DNA from 3 places in the Rhizobium binae genome. Region 1 is predicted to be linked to each of the others. Evidence: predicted binding sites of a transcription regulator. Region 1 holds the regulator's gene; each other region holds the start of a gene.
What was found. The regulator LexA, encoded in region 1, represses DNA repair genes until DNA is damaged. The targets are predictions, from matches to a motif close to TGTTCNNNNTGTGTTCNG.

Region 1 (5,274 bases):
CAGCCGGCTCCGGCGTACAAAGCGCGATCTCGGAAATGCCGGTCACGCCGTTGGCATGTGTCTCCAGCGCGGCGCGATCGGCGGGGAAGGCATTGATGCGCTGACAGGTGAATAGGAAGAAGTCGGGCGCGCGCAGATCTCCTGAAAAGGCCAGTTTGAAATTGCCGACGCTTTCCGAACCGTCCGGCATCCGTATCGGCCTGCTGAACTGCAACATCTCGCCGGCACTCGCACCGTTGCCGAAGAATCGCCGATGATCGAGGCCGGCATCTTCGGTGCGGAAGGCCAGCGCCGAAAGTCCCTCCTCGCCGCAGCGGAAGCGGAAGGCGCGATTGCGGGCGATGAAGACATTCCCCTGGCGGGCCGCTATCTCGCTTTCCTCGACGCTCGCCACCCCCAGCGGCTCGATGTAGGTCTTGTCGGCGAAAAAGACGCAGGCATTTTCCGTTCCGAACGGATGGCGCGCATCGGCGGCGACGGTGAAGCCGAGCTTGCCGAGCCTTTCGCGCGCCAGGTCGATATTGACGACGGGCAGCACGACATGATCCAGCGGGTGCGGCTTGGCGGAATGTGCGATCATGAGATCCCTCCTGACACGCCAAGAGATGTGCGACAGCACCACCCCCAATGCAAGACGTGTGTGCCGATCCGGCAAATGAAAATAAAAATCTCGACGAGTTGGCGTGAATTTTTACGGAAATTTAGCTACTTGCGGAACACATATGGAACATATAGTGTCTGTTCTGGATTTGTTTCAATCACGGGGTCTGACGTCGATGCTCACGCGCAAACAACAGGAGCTTCTCCTTTTCATTCATGAGCGCATGAAGGAATCCGGCGTTCCTCCCTCTTTCGACGAGATGAAGGACGCCCTGGATCTCGCCTCGAAATCCGGCATTCATCGCTTGATCACGGCGCTCGAGGAACGCGGTTTCATTCGCCGCCTACCGAACCGGGCCCGGGCGCTGGAGGTGATCAAGCTGCCGGAGGCCTATAGCCCCAGCCTTCAGCCGCGCCGCGGGTTTTCCCCGAGTGTTATCGAAGGCAGCCTCGGCAAGCCCCAGCCGGTCGCCGCCCCCGCTGCCGCAAGGCCGATCGCCGACAACGGCAACTCCGTCTCCGTGCCGGTCATGGGCCGGATCGCCGCCGGTGTTCCGATCTCGGCAATCCAGAACAATACACACGACATCGTCGTTCCCGCGGATATGCTCGGTTCGGGCGAACATTACGCGCTGGAGGTCAAGGGCGATTCGATGATCGACGCCGGGATCTTCGACGGCGACACGGTGATCATCCGCAATGGCAGCACCGCAAGTCCCGGCGATATCGTCGTTGCGCTCGTCGACGACGAGGAAGCGACGCTGAAGCGCTTTCGCCGCAAGGGTGCCTCGATCGCGCTCGAAGCCGCCAACCCGGCTTATGAGACTCGTATCTTCGGGCCCGACCGGGTCAAGGTGCAGGGCAAGCTGGTCGGCCTCATTCGCCGTTATCACTGACAGCAGACGGGCCGGATTCGGCGAAACCGCCTTTGCGCCAATCATAGGCGCGATGGCGCATCCATGGACGTGACCAGGCATCGAATGCGGTTGCGATCTCGAGTCCCGTCTGCACAAAGCGCAATTCAATGGAACCGGTCCTGCGCAGCGTCTCGCCGGTGAAGAGTGTCGCACCGGAGCGGCAACGGTCGAAACGCAGGCGCACCGCGGTCACGACGATCTCGCCGGCGTCGCAGGCCGGGCCGAGATAGGCGGCATTGTCGATGACCGCGACGACATGGCCATTGCCGAGCCTGGCTATGCACCAGGCTTTCTTGACGCAGGAAAACCGATTTGCCTCACCGCCAGCTGCTGCGGCCACCATTGCCGTCCTCGCTTCATTCTGCTGGTCGCCGGAAAGCCTGAGGCGGCGGTCCTCACCCTGGGGCGGAATGGCAGGGCCATCCAGCATCTTCGGCGGCTGGTGCGTCGGCGACACCAGCGCTCTCTGCCACTGGTCGAAGATGAAGTCCGGCGGGTTTTCGCGGTTAGAAGCCATTGCCGTCGACGCGACGAGCGCGACTAGACCACCATCTTCGGAAATCACCAGATCCGGCGGCCGGGACCCCGGCAGAGTGAGCAGGATGAGCGTTGCGACAGCGAGGATCGATGTGCCGGCATGGCGCAACCGGGTGCGGAGCAGCATCAGCAGCAGAAAGCCTGCCACAGCCATGATGAAATACCAGCCGGGCAAGCGGCCGAAACCGATATCGCCACCCCAGCCGGACACCGTCTTGGCGACTGCAATCACCAGATCGAGGCCAAAGCCGACCACCGTCCAGAGCGGAGCGTCCAGACCGAACGGCATGAGCAACATGGCCAGCAACCCGGCCGGCATGACGATGAAGGAGATGATCGGCATCGTCGCAAGGTTTGCCGGCAGGCCATAAGCGGTCAGGCGATGAAAATGCTCGATCGAAAACAGCGCCGTGGAGAAGCCGCCGATCAGCGAAGTCAGGAAGATGCCGCCGAAGAAACCGGCGACGGCCGCGACCGGCCGCAGGAACGGCAGCTTCGGCAACGGGCTTTCCCGGACGCGCCGGTCCTTCCACAGCTGATAGCCCGATACCAGTGCCAAAGTCGCAGCAAAGGACATCTGGAAGCTCGGACCCAGGACCTCGGAGGGTGAAATGGTGATGATGACGAGCGCCGAGAGCACGACATTGCGCAGGCTGATCGACGGCCGATCGAAGAAGACGGCAATCAGCATGATCGCCATCATGATGAAAGCGCGTTCGGCCGAAACCCCGAATCCTGAGATCAGGAAGTAGGCGGTGACGGCGATGAGTGCGCCGGCGGCGGCGATCTTCTTTGTCGGATAGGCTTGGGCGACACCGGGAAAGAGGCTGAGCAGCATCCGGAAGCCGACGAAGAAGATGCCGGCCGACAGCGCCATGTTGAGGCCTGAGATCGCCACGATATGAGCAAGGCCGGACTGGCGCAGCGCCTCCGTCGTTTCCTTCGAGATGGCGCGCCGCTCGTCAGTCACCAGAGCGGCGGCAAAAGCGCCTGTGTCACCGGGCAGAATAGAGCGTATGCGATCGCCGATGCCGCTGCGCAACCGGTAAAGCCATTCGAGCAGAGCTTCGGGCGTCGATGTCGCAGCTTGCGGGCCCGCGGGCAAATCGACTTTCTCCGGAGCACCGTAGAAGAAGCCGTTGGCGCCGATGCCATCGAAATAGGCACCGAAGGAGAAGTCGTTGAGGCCAGGAAGCGCCGGCCCTGCCGGCGGCGTCAACCGCGCGCGGCCGGTGATGATGTCACCGATCTCGAAAGGCGCATCGGCACCGCGCGCGATCACGGTGATGCGCCGCGGCGGCCGCTTCACCTCTGGCGCCTCGGTGCCGGTGACGGCAAGAATATAGCGCCACCGCCCGCGATCATCGCCTTCGCGCCGCTCGACGCGGCCGGTCACCGTTGTCGTCACGGATGAATCGAGGATGACCGTCGAGGCCCGCCAGCTTTCGAACTGCGCGCAGAGCATGCCGCATGCGACCAGGGAAAGCGCCAGAAGCGTTGCCCGCAAGGCCGGCCGGCTGCGGCCGGCGACAAGCCCCGCAAGCATCGACACCGACAGGCAGAGCAACGATGGAACGAGAGGAACATCCGTTGCAGCAAGAAACCAGAACGCCGCGCCGGCGCCGAGGAAGACCGGCGAGAACAGGAGCAGGCGGCCGTGATCGAACTCCTCGCTCAGCATCCGGCCGCCGGCACGCAGCGATTGTCCCATTGCCGCCGGCAGCCGGTGGCGCACCGACATCGCGGACTGGGTTCTTGACGGCCGCATTGCCGCGGCAGGGGCAGGACCTTCCGCGGGATCGGCAAGACCGACGCCTTGTGGCCGCAATTCGACTGTCGTCAATTCCTGCATGCGCCGCCCGAAGTCACCTTGCCCAGGCACCAGAATGCAACCTTCGGGCAATTCCGGCAAGCATAATCGATTGAAATGCGAGAGAAAATCGCAAATGCGAAATGTCAGTCGAATCATCGGTTTCCGCTATGCGTGCGGCTCATCGCTGCAGTGCCTAAAAGGTGATGCCGCAATGCACAAAATGCCGTCACGGTAACTTGGCATTAGCCTCGCGATCATATAGCTATCGGTGAGGACGCTTAACCCCTATGGCGCTTTTGTGGCGCCACCGACATTTCGGAGGATCAGCATGACGGATCAAAGCGCAACAATAAAAATCGGTGACAAATCGGTCGACCTCGCGGTCAAAAGCGGCACGATCGGTCCAAGCGTCATCGATATCGGTGCCCTCTACAAGAACACCGCTTCCTTCACTTATGATCCGGGCTTCACCTCGACCGCATCCTGTGAATCGAAAATCACCTATATCGATGGCGACGAAGGTGTGCTGCTGCACCGCGGCTACCCGATCGAGCAGCTCGCCGAACATGGCGACTTCCTCGAGGTCTGCTACCTCCTGCTTTACGGCGAGCTGCCGACGGCAGCGCAGAAGAAGGACTTCGACTATCGCGTCACGCATCACACCATGGTGCACGAGCAAATGAGCCGCTTCTTCACCGGCTTCCGCCGCGATGCGCATCCGATGGCCGTCATGTGCGGCTGCGTCGGCGCGCTATCGGCCTTCTATCACGACTCGACCGATATCACCGATCCGCACCAGCGCATGGTCGCCAGCCTGCGGATGATCGCCAAGATGCCGACGCTGGCCGCCATGGCCTACAAGTACCATATCGGCCAGCCCTTCGTTTACCCGAAGAACGACCTCGACTATGCGTCGAACTTCCTGCGCATGTGCTTTGCCGTTCCCTGCGAGGAATACGTGGTCAACCCGGTGCTTGCCCGCGCCATGGACCGCATCTTCATCCTGCACGCCGACCACGAGCAGAACGCGTCGACCTCGACCGTCCGCCTCGCCGGTTCGTCGGGCGCCAACCCCTTCGCCTGCATCGCGGCCGGCATTGCCTGCCTCTGGGGCCCGGCACATGGCGGCGCCAACGAAGCGGCGCTCAACATGCTGACAGAAATCGGCACTGTCGATCACATTCCGGAATATATTGCCCGCGCCAAGGACAAGAACGATCCGTTCCGCCTGATGGGCTTCGGTCACCGGGTTTACAAGAATTACGATCCGCGCGCCAAGATCATGCAGAAGACGACGCATGAAGTGCTCGGCGAGCTCGGCATCAAGGACGATCCGCTGCTCGAAGTGGCGATGGAGCTGGAGCGCATCGCGCTCACCGACGAATATTTCATCGAAAAGAAGCTCTA
Region 2 (5,274 bases), 1.6 Mb from region 1:
ATCCTTGGTTTTCGACCAGTAGGGGGTGAAGGCGCCGTTCTTGTTCGTGCCTTCGTCATTGTTGTTGGCGATCTCGGTCGTCTTGCCGTCGAGCGCCCCGAGCTGCTCGCAGAACCAGCTGCCGAAAGCGAAGGCGTTCTGCTCGAGATTGGCTTTCAGCACGTTGATCATGCCCTTGCGGTCGAGCGACTTGCCCTCATGGCCGCGGCCGATGACCCCCGACATGGTGCGCGCCGCACTGGCGAGTTCGCCGACATTGGCGGCGATTTCGTTGGCAATCGATTTTGCCTCGAGGTTGGCCTGATCCATCGTCAGCGTCTGGACGCGATCGCGTGTCTGGTCGATGAGGAAAAAGTTCGAGACGACAAGAACAAGTGCGATGGCGATGCCGGTGATGACGAGAAGTTTCGCGGCAAGCGATTTCATGCGAAAAATAAACATGGGGTCCTCGGGCAAGGATACGCCGAATGGGCATTCTCCGGCGCAGGAGCGAAGGCATCGCCCCGTCATGGAGCAGCCGCCTGCAGCGGCGCCCGTCTTTCAAGACGCGATGGGACGCTGCAGCACTTTGAACTGGCGGCCGGCTGCAAACACGAAGGACGCCGGCGACCACGAGGAAGATCGCCGGAAATACCTTAAATTTGAATGAAACTCGAATGGCCGAGGCAAGGAAAACCGCCGAAATTTCCCTCAAAAATGATTGGTTTCTCGGCGGCTTCGCAAAGAAACTGAAACTATATTCTGTCCGCGACGTCCTGGCTTGCCGGGATCGAAGGCTGCGCTCCCGCCTTGAGGCACGCGAGCGAGCCGGCGACGGCCGCGCGGCGCAGCGCCGAGGAAAAATCAAGGCCTTCGTCGAGGCTGGCGGCGAAGTAGCCGCAGAAGGTATCTCCCGCACCGACGGTATCGACAGGTTCGATTTTCAGGCCCTGCGCCCTGGAAATCGCCCCGTCGCGAATGGCGATGACCCCGTCGCCGCCGAGTGTGACGATGAGCGTCTGACCCGTTTCGGCATGCAGGCGGTGAAGTGCCGTCTCGCGCGCTTCGACGTCCATGCCGTCCTGTCCGGCGAGCCGCTCGAATTCGGTCTCATTGGCAATGACGATATCGGCCAGGCGCCCGAGACGCGGCGCGTCTGGAGTCAGCGGCGCCAGGTTGAGGATGCTGGTGACGCCCTTGGCGCGGGCGGCCGACAGCGCGCGTTCGACGGCGTCGACCGGCACTTCGAGCTGCAGCATCAGAATGTCGCCTTCGCTCATCTTGCCGACTGCCGCCTCGGCATCGGCTGCCGTTACCAGGCCGTTGGCCCCGGGGACCACGGCGATCATGTTCTCGCCATCGCCGCCGACGAGGATCAGCGCCGTGCCGGTGGGACCGTCGACATGTTTGACGAGGGAGAGGTCGGTTCCGGCATCATCGAGCAGGGCGAGCGCATCGGCGGCAAAACCATCCTTGCCGACGGCGCCGGCCATATGCACATAGCGGCCGGCGCGGCGGGCTGCCAGCGCCTGATTGGCGCCCTTGCCGCCGGCGGCCGTGGCAAAGCTATTGCCGGCCACCGTCTCGCCGGGCTTCGGCAGGCGGTCCGTCGTGGCGATGAGATCCATGTTGATGGACCCGAAAACTGTGATCATGAGGATGTCCCGTCCTTTGGAACATGCCGGCGACGTCATGCTCCAACTCCTATCTGAAATGCGGGGCAGACACTGCCCGAAGCGGTCACTCCTCGTCAACCACCCGAAGCTTGAGAAGACCGGTGCGGCTTTCCACCGATTTGGCCGGGGTCTCGTCGTCACGGGCCGGCCGGATATCGCCGCCCGCCTCGAATTCCAGCGCTTCGATCTTGGCGCCGCGCCTGGTGAGCTTGTCGGCTGACGTGACGACCATGTCGATATCCTTCTGCGCCATGGCGAAATGGCCCTGCAGCTTGCGCACCCGCTCGTCGAGACGGCCGAGATCGTCCATCAGCAGCGCCACCTCGCCCTGGATCAGATGCGCCTGCGCCTGCATGCGCTGGTCCTTCAGGACGGCCTGGATGACCTGGATCGACAGCATCAGCAGCGACGGCGAGACGATGACAATGCGCGCCCGGTGCGCCTTCTGCACCACCGGCTCGAAATTTTCGTGGAGCTCGGCAAAGATCGATTCGGACGGCACGAAGAGAAAGGCCGTATCCTGGGTTTCCCCCTGGATCAGATATTTCTCGGCAATGTCCCTTATATGGATCTCCATGTCACGGCGGAACTGCTGGCCGGCGAGCTTGGCGGCATCGGGGCTGCCGGCGGCGTCGCGGATGGCGTTCCACGCTTCGAGCGGGAATTTCGCGTCGATGACGAGCGGCGGCGCGCCATTCGGCATACGGATCGTGCAGTCCGGTCGCGAGCCGTTGGACAGCGTCTGCTGGAAGGCATAGGCGCCCATCGGCAGGCTGTCGGCGACGATCGTTTCCATGCGCGACTGGCCGAACGCGCCGCGCGTCTGCTTGTCGGAAAGGATGGCCTGCAGCCCGACGACGTCCTTGGCGAGCGTCTGGATATTGTTCTGCGCCGCGTCGATGACCGCCAGCCGCTCCTGTAGCCGTTGCAGGTTCTCATGCGTCGATTTGGTCTGCTCGGTGATCGTCGAGCTCATGCGCTGCGACATGCCGTCGAGGCGTTGGTTGATTGCCTGGTTGAGTTCGCTTTGCCGTGCGCCGAAGACTTCGGCCATCGCCGTGATGCGGCCCTGCATCTCCGCCTGGATCTTCAAAAGTTCGGCCATGCGCATCGCACTTTCCCTGGCGCGCAGATCCGCCTCCTCCGCCTGTTCTCGGCGAAGGCCGGCGGCGCGGAGAAAAAGGATGATCACCAGCAGGATGAGGGCTGCAAGAACGCCGCCGGTCAGCGCCAGCATGGCCGGGCTGATCGAGGCGACGGAAGCTGCGAGTGATTCGGACGTGACGGTCATGGCGCAACCATAACAGAAGACGCGGCAATATATAGATCAAACCGTGAACGAAAGCGGCGATCCTCAATATCTTCGCGGGCCGCCGCGCCTTGCTGGCCAACGCGCGAAAATCACGGCTGGATTTAACGATTGCTCAATCATATTCGCCAAAAGCTGTGGCGCAGAATTCCCTCCCGCGTCGTCGCGCCAACAAACAGAGACACCCATGACATCCCAGCAGACCGACAATGCGCTCAGACAGCGCCTCGATTTCATCGAACTGGACGAGACGGCGCGCAACTCGATGCGGGACCTGCGCCCTGTTATTGCCGAGCTGATCGGCGGCGCTCTCGATAAGTTCTATGCCAAGATCGCCAAGACCCCCGCGGTCTCGAGCTTCTTCACGGACAAGAACCATGTCGGCCATGCCAAGAAGCGGCAGCAGGATCATTGGGCCAATCTTGCAGGCGGTAGCTTCGACCAAAGCTATGTCGATGGCGTGACTGCGGTCGGTCGCACCCATGCCCGCATTGGACTGGAGCCGCGCTGGTATATCGGTGGCTATGCTCTCGTCATGTCCGAACTCGTCAAAGGCATCATGGAGAAGCAGTGGCCTTCGCTCTTCGCGCGCCAGCAGGGCAGGCAGTTGGCCGAGAAGCTGTCTGCCGTCATTAAGGCAGGCATGCTCGACATGGATTATTCCATCTCGGTCTATCTCGAGACGCTGGAAGCCAAACGCCGTGCGTTGGAAGAGGAGCGCGCCAAGACGCAATCCGACCAGGCCATCGCCCTGGAGCAACTGCGCCGCGGCCTGGAAGCACTGTCGAACGGCGATCTCGAAGCCACTCTACCCGCCGATCTGCCGGGTGATTTCAGGCAGATGGCCGAGGATTACAACCGCGCCGTCAGCGCCCTTCGCCAGTCTTTCGCATCCGTACGCGATACGTCGGGCCAGATCATGAGCGGCGCCGACGTCATTTCCAATGCGACCAACGACCTGTCGCTGCGCACCGCCCAGCAGGCGGCCGGCGTCGAAGAGAGCTCGGCGGCCCTGCAGCAGCTTTCCGTCAGCGTCGGCCAGACCGCCGCCAACGCCGAAAAGGCATCCGGCGCCGTGCGTGAGACGCAGCAGAAGGCGAAGAATTCAGGTGAACTCGTCACCAGCGCCGTCTCGGCGATGGCCGGCATCGAAAAATCCTCGACCGAAATTTCCAAGATCATCGGCGTCATCGACGAGATCGCCTTCCAGACCAATCTTCTGGCGCTGAATGCCGGCGTCGAGGCGGCGCGTGCCGGTGATGCCGGCAAGGGTTTTGCCGTCGTCGCCCAGGAAGTTCGCCAGCTCGCCCAGCGCACGGCCGAAGCCGCCAAGGAGATCAAGAACCTGATCTCGCAGAGCTCGATCCAGGTCAATGAGGGTGTGGGCATCGTCTCCAGCACCGGCGAGGCATTGAACGACATGATCAGCCGCATCGATATCATCAACCGCTTCGTCGCCGATATCGCCGCTGCCGCCCGCGATCAGGCAACCGGCGTCAACGAGGTCAGCGTGGCGATCCGCAGCATGGGCGAAATCACCCAGCAGAATTCCGGCATGGTCGAGCGCACCTCGGCAGAAACCCGCCGCCTCAAGGACGAGGTGGAAAGCCTGATCGCGCTGTTGCAGCGTTTCCGCGCTAGGCCGGACGGCCGTTCGGTCGCCGCTGCCCGCCGGGCGGCTTGACGCGAATATGGCAGAATTCCGGGCGGGGATGCAAAAAAGCGTCTTCCCCGCCCGCCGGATAATTCCATAGTGAGAAAAGATGGGTTATGGGAACGCCCATGACCATCAAGCCACTCATCATTCTTCCAGATCCCATTCTCCGCCAGCTGTCCAAGCCGATCGAGCGGGTCGACGCCGACCTGCAGCGCCTTGCCGACGACATGCTGGAAACCATGTATGACGCCCCCGGCATCGGCCTTGCCGCCATCCAGATCGGCGTGCCGCGCCGCATGCTGGTGATCGACGTGTCGCGCGAAGGCGAAGAAAAGCAGCCGCAGGTCTTCATCAATCCGGAGATCGTCAAATCCTCCGACGATCGCTCGGTCTATGAGGAAGGCTGCCTGTCGATTCCCGATTATTATGCCGAGGTTGAGCGTCCGGCGGTGGTCTCGGTCAAATATCTCGACCGCAACGGCAAGGAACAGACGGTGGAAGCCGACGGCCTGCTCGCCACCTGCCTGCAGCACGAGATCGACCATCTGAACGGCGTGCTGTTCATCGATCATATCTCGCGGCTGAAGCGCGAGATGGTGATCAAGAAGTTCACCAAGGCGGCCAAGTCCAAGGCACTCTGAGTGTTGCGTTGA
Region 3 (5,274 bases), 2.1 Mb from region 1:
GGCGGCGGCGGGCTGCTTGCCGGCATCGTCGAGGGACTGAAGCGGAATGGGCTTTCCGACGTGCCTGTGATTGCCGTCGAAACCGAAGGGGCGGCTTCGCTGCATGGAAGCCTCAAGGCAAATGAGCGCATTACCCTGCCCGCAATCACCTCTATCGCCACATCGCTCGGTGCGCGGCAGGTGGCCCAGCATGTCTTCGACCTGCCGAAACAGCATCCGGTCGAAAGCGTTCTCGTCAGCGATGTCGATGCCGTTGCCGCCTGCCTGAAGTTTGCCGATGCGCAGCGCATTCTGGTCGAGCCGGCTTGCGGTGCTGCTCTTGCCGTTGCCGATGTGCATGCCGGGCTGTTGGCGCGCTTCGACAATCCGCTGATCGAAGTCTGCGGCGGCATCGGCGTGTCGCTGGAAAAGCTGAGGTTCTGGAAAGAGCGGTTTCTCTGATCTCTAAAGCGCGTCGCGTCTTTTGAGAATGGCTCCTTCGCTTTAGGTTCTTTGTAGCATGTCGTTGCCGCAAAACCGCTGCACACATTTGCGCGACATACTTTAGAGCAAAGAAAAAGCCGGGCGAAAGCCCGGCCTGATCGATCGTCATTCGTTCGGGCTCAGGCGGCCCAGGGGTGCGAAGCGGCGTTCTTCTTTTCGAATTCGTCGATCGCCTTGCCCTTTTCCATGGTCAGGCCGATATCGTCGAGGCCGTTCAGCAGGCAGTGACGCTTGAATTCGTCGAGATCGAATTTGATCGAGCCGCCGTCCGGACCGGTGATTTCGAGGTTCTCAAGGTCGACGGTCAGGATGGCATTGGAGCCGCGCGAGGCATCGTCCATCAGCTTGTCGAGGTTTTCCTGGCTGACCTTGATCGGCAGGATGCCGTTCTTGAAGCAGTTATTGTAGAAAATGTCGGCGAAGCTGGTGGAGATCACGCAGCGGATGCCGAAATCGAGCAGCGCCCAGGGAGCGTGTTCGCGCGAGGAGCCGCAGCCGAAATTGTCGCCGGCGACCAGGATCTTGGCATCGCGATAGGCCGGCTTGTTCAGCACGAAATCGGGATTTTCGGAGCCGTCTTCGTTGTAACGGGCTTCGGCGAAAAGGCCTTTGCCGAGGCCGGTGCGCTTGATGGTCTTCAGGTAATCCTTCGGAATGATCATGTCGGTGTCGATGTTGACGACCGGCAAGGGCGCTGCAACGCCCGTTAGCTTCACGAATTTATCCATGACCATGCTCCATTTCAGCAAACGTACTTTCCTGAATTTGCATCTAGTCCAGTTTTTCGCCGAAATGAAGGAGAATCTTTCGAAAGTGGCGGCCACGCGGCGTTTCGCGCGGTCCGCCCGTTGAATGCGGCCGTTACTTGCTCGGCGCGTTCAAGCCCCAGAGCACGCCGAACGGATCGCGAAGCTGGCCGTAGCGGTCGCCCCAGAACATCAGCTCGATCGGCATGACGACTTCGGCGCCGGCCGCCACCGCGCGCTCCCACCAGAAATCGATGTCGTCGATGACCAGCTGGATGGCGAAGCCTTCATGGCCTTTGAAGGGGTGACCGTATTCGGGATAGGCATCGGCGAGCATAAGAGAGCTGCCGTTAATGTAGAGATGAATATGCATCGTGCGGCCGCTCTCGTCGACCGGCACCCGGTGGGCCTCTTCGGCGCCGAAGGCCTTCTTGTAGAATTCCGCGGCTTTCACCGCGCCGTCGACCGTCAGATAGGGCAGCAGACCATTCTTGACCGGCGGCAACTTGACCGGATTGTTTTCCGTCGTCGTATCCATGTTCGTCCTCCATCGTGTTCAAGCGCCGGCTGAATGCCTGGCTGCTTCAAAGACGTATCATGGACGCACGATGCGACAATGTCGGTTGGTTTTTTTGAGCGAAGCTGCTTAGAGATCGATGATCGTGCCGCGACCGTCGTTCCAGATGCGCATCTCGCGTTGGCCGTTGTTTGCCTTGGCGCGGACCGGGGCGGGCTTCATCTTCATCGAAAGGGCGCGGCCGACCATGAGCACGGTCAGGATGCCGCCGACAGCAAGCGTCACCGAAAAGGTGAGAAGCAGCATGGCGACAAAAAAAGTGGCGCCGGCAAGCATGAAGAAGATGGAGCGAATGTTCTGCATGGGTTTGATACCTTTCTACAGAAAGGAATGTGGTCCTTCTTTTTTCTCTCTGCAAGGCAAGCATGGCTTTTTGTTGTCTTGCCGGGCTTTGCGAAGCTTGGCACTAATGATTGATGAGCCGAACCACACCTCTCCGTTCCCTGCATCTGCGCCGCTCGGTGCTGAGCGTGCCCGCGGTCAATCTGCGGGCGCTTGAAAAAAGCCGTTCCCTTGATTGCGATGCGGTTATTTTTGACCTGGAGGATTCTGTCTCGCCCGAGAAGAAGGGTCAGGCGCGGGAAAACCTGCGGGCCTTTTTTGCCGGGCCGCCGCTCGAGGGCAAGGAGAGGATCATCCGCATCAATTCTTTGTCATCCGAATTCGGAGCAGCGGATCTCGATCTGGTCAAGGCGCTTTTGCCCGATGCCGTGCTGCTGCCGAAGGTGGACGAACCTAGCGATGTCACTGACGTCAGCGATCTGCTTGCCGATGCGGATGCGCCGGAGGACCTACGCATTTGGGCGATGATCGAGACGCCGCGCGGCGTGCTGAATGTCGGGGCGATCGCCGGATCCGGCCGCACGCCGGGTGCAAGGCTCGATTGCCTCGTCGTCGGGCTCAACGACCTGCGCAAGGAAACGGGCGTGCTTCCCCAGCCGGGGCGGACCTATCTCGTGCCCTGGCTGATGCAGGTCATTCTGGCGGTCAAGGCCTATGGGTTCGATGCGCTCGACAGCGTCTTCAATGATTTCCAAGATGGCGAAGGTTTCGATGCCGAATGCAGGCAGGGCCGCGCCATGGGTTTTGCCGGTAAGATGCTGATCCATCCCGCGCAGATCGCAGTGGCCAACCGGCATTTCGGGCCGAGCCTGGAAGAGATTGCGGAGGCTGAGGCGATCATATCAGCCTTTGCCGCGCCTGACGCCAGGGGTCTCAACGTCATCAATGCGAACGGGCGAATGATCGAACGGCTGCACCTTGTCCAGGCCGAGGCTGTGGTTCATAAAGCTCGCCTGATGTCTGCAAGAAAGCCCGCCTGATGAAACTCTACCGCTTCCTGACCGGTCCCGACGACGCCTCGTTCTGCCACAAGGTCACTGCCGCCCTCAACAAGGGCTGGTCGCTGGAGGGGTCGCCGACCTATGCCTTCAATGCCGCAACCGGCGCGATGCAGTGCGGCCAAGCCGTCGTCAAGACCGTCGAAGGCAAGGATTACGATCCGGATATGAAACTCTCGGAGCAGTGAGTCCTGCTCATTGAAAGCGATGGAGCGTCGTTAGCGCGTCCTGCCGAGGCGCGGTGCTTCAGCTCTTTGTTTCATGCATGTCGTTTATCCCGAAACCGTTGCACACTTCCGGGCGACATGCATTAGCGCTCGGTGGCTTCCTCGGCGCTGGCCTCGATCCGCTCCATGTCCTCGTCGCTCAGCCCGAAATGGTGGCCGATCTCGTGGATCAGGACATGGGTGATGATATCGCCGAGCGTCTCGTCGTTCTCGGCCCAGTAGTCGAGGATAGGGCGCCGGTAGAGGCGGATGCGATTCGGCATCTCGCCTGTTTCCATCGTGAAACGTTCGGAAATGCCCCTGCCCTCGAAAAGGCCGAGAAGATCGAAAGGGGTTTCCAGCGCCATGTCCTCGAAAACGTCGTCATCGGGGAAATCCTCGATCTCGATCGTGAGGTTGGTCGTCAGCTGGCGGAATTCATCCGGAAGATGGCTGTAGGCCTCCATGGCCAGCGACTCGAAAGTGCTGATCGTCGGCGCATGGCGGTCCCGCCAATCATCGCTCTGGTCTATGCGGGCCATGAATATTCCTTCCTTTGCGGGCCCATATAGAACCTTTATCGCCGATTTTCGAGTGCGGAATCAAAGGCAGGAATAAATTCATAGAAAATGGTTGTTGACTCTTCTTCCGCTCTCTGGAATCCATAAGAACATAACAGGAACAAGACGGATCGGAGTAAACGCCATGGCGCAGAACGCCCTGGCGCGCGAGCGGCTTTTTGCGCTCCGCGAAACCATCGCCAGACTGGAAGGAAAGCCCGCGCCGGCACTTGCGGCAGCGGAGCAGGAGGCCTTGGCGCAAGGACGCAAGACGCGCCAGGAACGCATTCTGCCCCCCTTGCCGTTTGGGGTGGAGTTTGTCGATCGGGCGCTGGAAGGCGGCCTGCCCCTCGACGGGATTACCGAATTCCGCTCCGCGCTGTCTCGCGATGCCGGCGCGGCAAGCGGGCTGGCGATGGCTGTTGCCGCGCGGCTGCAGAAACAGGAATCAGATGCCGGCAGGCTTATGCCGTTGCTCTGGATCGGCGATGCAGTCGGCACGCTGGAGGCCGGCCGTCCCTATGCTCCCGGGCTTCGGGATTTCGGGTTGTGTCCTGAGCGATTTCTCCATGCCGCGCCGCGCAAGCTGGACGAAGCGCTCTGGCTGGCGGAGGCGGCGGTGGAAAGTGCTGCTTTCTCGGCCGTCATCTTCGAAGTGCGGGGCAACCCTGCGCATTTCGGCCTGACCGAAAGCCGCAGGCTCAGTCTCAGGGCGCATGCTGCCCGCCGTCCGCTCTTTCTTCTGCGGCAGGCAGGAGTGGAGGAGGCCAGCAGTGCGGCCTTGCGCCTGCATGTCGAACCGGGACCGTCCGGTCTGCGGCCGTTGCCGGATGGATCGAAGCTTGCCGGCAGTATCGGTAATCCGATTTTCCGTCTCACGCTGGAGAAGAGCCGCAATCCGGCCCCGCTCTCCTTTCTCCTGGAGTGGAATCCCCATGAACGCGAATTTTTCTCCGTCACCGAACCAAACCTCCTTCGTCCTCCAGGCGAACAGTCAGCGCATTCTGGCGCTCAGCTTCCCGCATCTGCCAACCGATCGTATCGCCCGCAGGCGATGGGGGCCCTCCTGGCGTTCGAAAGGGCGTCCTGAGGCGCCGTCCATCGTCTGTTCGGGCAAGCTCAACAATGCCATGCGGCTGACGGCTCTGGACGAATTGGCCGAGCGGTTGGGGCTGAAGAAGGAACAGGGCGTGGCCGAAGCGCGTGCCATGTATCCGACGCTCGATGTGGTGGAAGAGGATCCGGCCGCCGATCGCCGGCTGCTGGAGGCAATTGCCGACTGGTGCGACCGGTATACGCCTTTGGTGGCCTTTGACGGCAGGGACGGCCTGTTTCTCGACATTACCGGCTGCACGCATCTCT

Region 2: J2J99_RS02270 (DNA recombination protein RmuC) is a predicted target of LexA. The motif match lies at 2,979-2,996, and genes of this name have one in related genera.
Region 3: J2J99_RS34075 (ImuA family protein) is a predicted target of LexA. The motif match lies at 4,019-4,036, and genes of this name have one in related genera.

The regions. Positions count from the first base shown of each region.
Region 1 is NZ_CP071604.1:2,063,303-2,068,576, reverse strand. It holds gene J2J99_RS10095 (VOC family protein) at 1-580, opposite strand, end outside; gene lexA (transcriptional repressor LexA) at 777-1,496, shown strand; gene J2J99_RS10085 (ComEC/Rec2 family competence protein) at 1,477-3,906, opposite strand; gene gltA (citrate synthase) at 4,196-5,274, shown strand, end outside.
Region 2 is NZ_CP071604.1:462,522-467,795, forward strand. It holds gene J2J99_RS02260 (methyl-accepting chemotaxis protein) at 1-441, opposite strand, end outside; gene J2J99_RS02265 (ribokinase) at 735-1,634, opposite strand; gene J2J99_RS02270 (DNA recombination protein RmuC) at 1,720-2,946, opposite strand; gene J2J99_RS02275 (methyl-accepting chemotaxis protein) at 3,152-4,648, shown strand; gene def (peptide deformylase) at 4,747-5,262, shown strand.
Region 3 is NZ_CP071604.1:4,471,463-4,476,736, reverse strand. It holds gene J2J99_RS21815 (pyridoxal-phosphate dependent enzyme) at 1-441, shown strand, start outside; gene leuD (3-isopropylmalate dehydratase small subunit) at 603-1,211, opposite strand; gene J2J99_RS21805 (VOC family protein) at 1,345-1,767, opposite strand; gene J2J99_RS21800 (hypothetical protein) at 1,876-2,109, opposite strand; gene J2J99_RS21795 (HpcH/HpaI aldolase/citrate lyase family protein) at 2,223-3,128, shown strand; gene J2J99_RS21790 (DUF1737 domain-containing protein) at 3,128-3,334, shown strand; gene J2J99_RS21785 (metallopeptidase family protein) at 3,457-3,894, opposite strand; gene J2J99_RS34075 (ImuA family protein) at 4,058-5,002, shown strand; gene J2J99_RS21780 (Y-family DNA polymerase) at 5,043-5,274, shown strand, end outside.